One region of the Alkalihalophilus lindianensis genome, then DNA from elsewhere that is predicted to be linked to it. Evidence: a T-box and tRNA genes for the amino acid it is inferred to sense, from the RefSeq annotation. Region 1 holds a T-box; the other holds one or more tRNA genes.

Region 1 (2,361 bases):
TTCCCCATCTAAACCCTCTATTAAAGGCAGGGTGATCGCAACTTGCTTTTCTTTTCCGTATGCTTCTTGCAACGTACGGCCCATTAATAGATTGAACTTCTGATCGGTTCCACCTACCTCTATATCTGACTCTAGAGCTACAGAATCATAACCTTGCATTAATGGGTAGAAAAATTCGTGAATTGAAATGGGTTGACCTGATTTATAACGCTTTTCAAAATCGTCTCGCTCAAGCATTCTAGCTACCGTCATATTTGCGGATAGTCCAATGACATCTTCAAAGGATAAAGCTTTTAACCATTCTGAGTTATAGTAAATTTTAGCTTTATCCATATCAAGAATCTTGCCGTATTGTTCTACATACGTCTGGGCATTTCTTTTTACATCTTCATCTGATAACTGCTTTCTAGTTTCAGATTTACCAGTTGGATCTCCAATACGTCCGGTAAAATCTCCAATTAACATTTGGATTTCATGACCAAGCTCTTGGAATTGACGAAGTTTGTGAAGAGGAACTGTGTGACCCAAATGAACATCTGGTGCCGATGGGTCCATTCCTAATTTAATTTTTAGTGGCTTACCTGAGAGAATCGATTTCTCAATTTTCTTTTTAAATTCATGTTCAGGTGTGATTTCTACCACACCTCGCTTTAAAATATCGAGTTGGCGTTCGACCTCTTGCGATTGTTCTGCTGTTAATTTCGCTTCTTCACTCATCTTATTTCCTCCTTTTATAAAAGCCAGTCTTTACCTATAGTCACCTGTTTATTGAATTTTGGGCAATAAAAAAAACTCCTCCCAAAAAAGGGACGAGGTTCTCGCGGTACCACCCTTGTTGAAGCTATATCATTATAGACTCCCACTCAACATGATAACGGAATGACCGTTCTTGTTAGACAAGAAATGCTCCAGGCTGTAATTCGCATACTATCCCTTTACTGATTTTCACCTACCATCAGCTCTCTAAAAAAGTAAATAGCACCTACTTCGACCCTTCAAAGCTAACTTAAATATACTGTTCTCTTTTTACCACATTTTTATTTTTGTTGTCAATGACTAAGCTGGGGATTATATGTAAAAACATATCATCAATTGTCAACCTATGCTATAATATGGCTGTTATTCTTGCTTTAGATTGGACTATTTTACACACTTTTTCTAAAAATCAAAAGCCAAACTAGTCATTTATTTAGAAATTTTAGGAGGTATGCTATGAAGAGTTTTTATTCTCAACTGGTTGATAAATTGAGATTTTTCTCAGAAAAGCTACATGAAAAACAAATCTTTCGTAAGATAGGCATTACATATCAAGTATTTTGGAACTTATTCCTTATCGTTATAATTGTTGGATTAATGTCTATCTTCTTTATTGGAGGAACCGCGGCTGGTTATTTTGCATCTCTAGTTAAAGATGAGCCATTACGATCTCAAGATTCTATGGTAGCTGATATTTATAACTACGAAGAATCCAGTCAAATCTTTTTTGCAGATGATACGTATATAGGAGAACTTCCAACAGAACTTGAGCGCCATCAAGTTTCGTTAGATGAAATGTCTGACCACGTAAAGAATGCTGTTATTGCAACAGAAGATGAACATTTCTATGAACACGAAGGGATCGTCCCTAAAGCCATTATGCGTGCCACGTTCCAAGAGGTGGCAAACTCCTCTGTCCAAACGGGAGGTAGTACCTTAACTCAACAATTAATTAAACAACAAATTTTAACAAGTGAAGTGTCATTTGACCGGAAGGCAACGGAGATTCTTCTTGCTATGCGTCTTGAACATTTCCTTGAAAAAGAGGAGATCCTTGAAGCCTACCTTAATGTGGTCCCATTTGGACGAAATGCTTCAGGTAGACAGATTGCTGGAGTTCAAGCTGCCGCACAAGGAATTTTTGGAGTCGATGCAAAAGACTTATCCATTCCACAAGCTGCTTTTATAGCTGGTTTACCCCAAAGTCCATTCGGTTACACTCCTTTTACAGGAAGTGGTGAAGTAAAAGATAGTCTAGAAGCAGGCCTTAGACGTATGGATACCGTATTACGGAGAATGTATGAAGGCGGTTTTATTAATGAGAAGGAATATCAGGAAGCACTTACGTATGATATTCGTGAAAATCTTACAAATCGAACACCGTCACCTATTGACGATTATCCTTATTTAACGTTTGAAGTGATGGATAGAGCAGAGAAGATTCTTTTAGAGCAATTAGTAGAAGATAATAAGGAAAAATTAAGTGAGCTTGAAGGTGAGGAACGAGCTGCACTGTTCAGCGAGCTTGAGGCAGAGGCAAGAGCAGATCTAAGAAGAAGCGGTTATCGTATTCATACGACTATCGATAAAGATATCTATATCGCG
Region 2 (2,361 bases), 380 kb from region 1:
GGTTTGGCGCACTTAAAGGGGTCTACTTGACGATAAAACGATTAAGTAAGTGTCACCCTTTTCATCCAGGTGGAATTGATTATGTACCAGAAAAAGAAAAAGAGACGTCAAAAAGCTAGCTAAACATAATTAGTGTATAGCTAGCTTCCTATAGGAGGAACCCTATTTTATAAAACGTTAAAAGTAACAAAAAAACTTGTACTCATAATGAGTACAAGTTTTTAAAAGTGCGGGTGAAGGGAGTCGAACCCCCACATCATAAGATACTAGATCCTAAGTCTAGCGCGTCTGCCAATTCCGCCACACCCGCATATTAAAATATATGGTGAGCCATGAAGGACTCGAACCTTCGACCCTCTGATTAAAAGTCAGATGCTCTACCAACTGAGCTAATGGCTCTAACTAAAATGGTGACCCGTACGGGATTCGAACCCGTGTTACCGCCGTGAAAGGGCGGTGTCTTAACCGCTTGACCAACGGGCCATACTTAAAAGTGGCGGAGAAGGAGGGATTTGAACCCTCGCGCCGCTCACGCGACCTACACCCTTAGCAGGGGCGCCCCTTCAGCCACTTGGGTACTTCTCCATGGCTCCACAGGTAGGACTCGAACCTACGACCGATCGGTTAACAGCCGATTGCTCTACCACTGAGCTACTGTGGAATGGTGGGCCTGAGTGGACTCGAACCACCGACCTCACGCTTATCAGGCGTGCGCTCTAACCAGCTGAGCTACAGGCCCATGAAAAAAATAAAAAGCGGGTGATGAGAATCGAACTCACATCATCAGCTTGGAAGGCTGAGGTTTTACCACTAAACTACACCCGCATGTTTCTTTTAAATTTCAAATGGTGCGCCCTGAGAGATTCGAACTCCCGACCTTTTGATTCGTAGTCAAACACTCTATCCAGCTGAGCTAAGGGCGCTAGAGACTAAGCGGAAGACGAGATTCGAACTCGCGACCCCCACCTTGGCAAGGTGGTGTTCTACCACTGAACTACTTCCGCAAAGAAATGGCTGGGCTAGCAGGATTCGAACCTACGCATGACGGAATCAAAATCCGTTGCCTTACCGCTTGGCGATAGCCCAAAAATAAAAATGGGGCGACTGATGGGAATTGAACCCACGAATGCCGGAATCACAATCCGGTGCGTTAACCACTTCGCCACAATCGCCATAATTATAAATGGTGGAGGGGGACGGATTCGAACCGCCGAACCCGGAGGGAGCGGATTTACAGTCCGCCGCGTTTAGCCACTTCGCTACCCCTCCACTATAATTTTTAAAATGGCGGTCCGGACGGGACTCGAACCCGCGACCTCCTGCGTGACAGGCAGGCATTCTAACCAACTGAACTACCGGACCATTTTGGTTGCGGGGGAAGGATTTGAACCTCCGACCTTCGGGTTATGAGCCCGACGAGCTACCGAACTGCTCCACCCCGCGACGTTAGATACATATAGAATAAAATTTAAATAAATATGGCGGAGGAAGAGGGATTCGAACCCCCGCGCGGTTTAACCCGCCTGTCGGTTTTCAAGACCGATCCCTTCAGCCGGACTTGGGTATTCCTCCGCTATATAATTGGTGGAGCCTAGCGGGATCGAACCGCTGACCTCCTGCGTGCAAGGCAGGCGCTCTCCCAGCTGAGCTAAGGCCCCCCTATGTAAAAGGCTATATCTTAAAGGCTTGTCTGTATGGTGAATTTTGTTCACCAGCGACGATTAATAATGTACCATGAAACAACATACAAACACAAGCCTTTTTTACAAAAAAAATTATTTTCATTAAAAAGGCTTGTGTCCTACCTTCTCTGATCCTTATTGCAATGTCCCGATCATTTGAAACATCGGCAGCATAATCGCTAAAAATAAAATAAAAATAAAAGCTCCTAACACAATAAAAATAACTGGTTGCAAGAAATCCATTATCTTATTTAACTTTTCTTCTAATTCACTATAAATAATTCCGCTAAAATTATCGAGGTCGCTTCCTAAATGCCCTGTCCGTTCTCCGTTTTCCACCACAAACGAAAGTTCTCTTAAAAAATAATCTCTTTCTCTGACTAATTCATAAAAAGGCCTACCAAGTTGAAGTTCTACTTTTATTGAAATCACTTCTTGTTGAAAAAAAGGTAGATGAGGTTGTTGCTCGAAAATATTCAATGCGTCTTGAAGAGAGGTACCGGATCGAAGTAAGCGTCCGACTTGAAGAGAAAAAAAGTAGGTACATAGCTGTTTAACCCAAGCAGACAACCAAGGAATCTTCAATAAGGATTCCACACGCCTTTTTGGTGACCACTTATGCTTAAAAAGAAGAAAATAACTTAATCCACTCAGTGTAAATAAAAGAAGGGCAAAGCCA

The links. A T-box is a leader RNA that pairs with one kind of tRNA and senses whether it is charged. The one in region 1 lies ahead of tyrS (tyrosine--tRNA ligase), so its partner is inferred to be a tRNA-Tyr.
Region 2: it encodes a tRNA-Tyr, which carries the amino acid that the T-box ahead of tyrS (tyrosine--tRNA ligase) is inferred to sense. The anticodon was not compared.

Annotation. Positions count from the first base shown of each region.
Region 1 covers NZ_JAWJBA010000003.1:19,487-21,847, reverse strand. Annotated here, with positions in the region: gene tyrS (tyrosine--tRNA ligase) at 1-717, opposite strand, end outside; T-box leader at 803-1,008, opposite strand; gene RYX56_RS10225 (transglycosylase domain-containing protein) at 1,213-2,361, shown strand, end outside.
Region 2 covers NZ_JAWJBA010000003.1:401,917-404,277, reverse strand. Annotated here, with positions in the region: gene yidD (membrane protein insertion efficiency factor YidD) at 1-119, shown strand, start outside; tRNA gene RYX56_RS12135 (tRNA-Leu) at 229-310, opposite strand; tRNA gene RYX56_RS12130 (tRNA-Lys) at 324-399, opposite strand; tRNA gene RYX56_RS12125 (tRNA-Glu) at 409-483, opposite strand; tRNA gene RYX56_RS12120 (tRNA-Ser) at 495-585, opposite strand; tRNA gene RYX56_RS12115 (tRNA-Asn) at 587-661, opposite strand; tRNA gene RYX56_RS12110 (tRNA-Ile) at 663-739, opposite strand; tRNA gene RYX56_RS12105 (tRNA-Gly) at 755-825, opposite strand; tRNA gene RYX56_RS12100 (tRNA-Arg) at 847-923, opposite strand; tRNA gene RYX56_RS12095 (tRNA-Gly) at 933-1,004, opposite strand; tRNA gene RYX56_RS12090 (tRNA-Gln) at 1,012-1,086, opposite strand; tRNA gene RYX56_RS12085 (tRNA-His) at 1,097-1,172, opposite strand; tRNA gene RYX56_RS12080 (tRNA-Tyr) at 1,185-1,269, opposite strand; tRNA gene RYX56_RS12075 (tRNA-Asp) at 1,286-1,362, opposite strand; tRNA gene RYX56_RS12070 (tRNA-Met) at 1,367-1,443, opposite strand; tRNA gene RYX56_RS12065 (tRNA-Ser) at 1,480-1,572, opposite strand; tRNA gene RYX56_RS12060 (tRNA-Ala) at 1,583-1,658, opposite strand; gene comGB (competence type IV pilus assembly protein ComGB) at 1,818-2,361, opposite strand, start outside.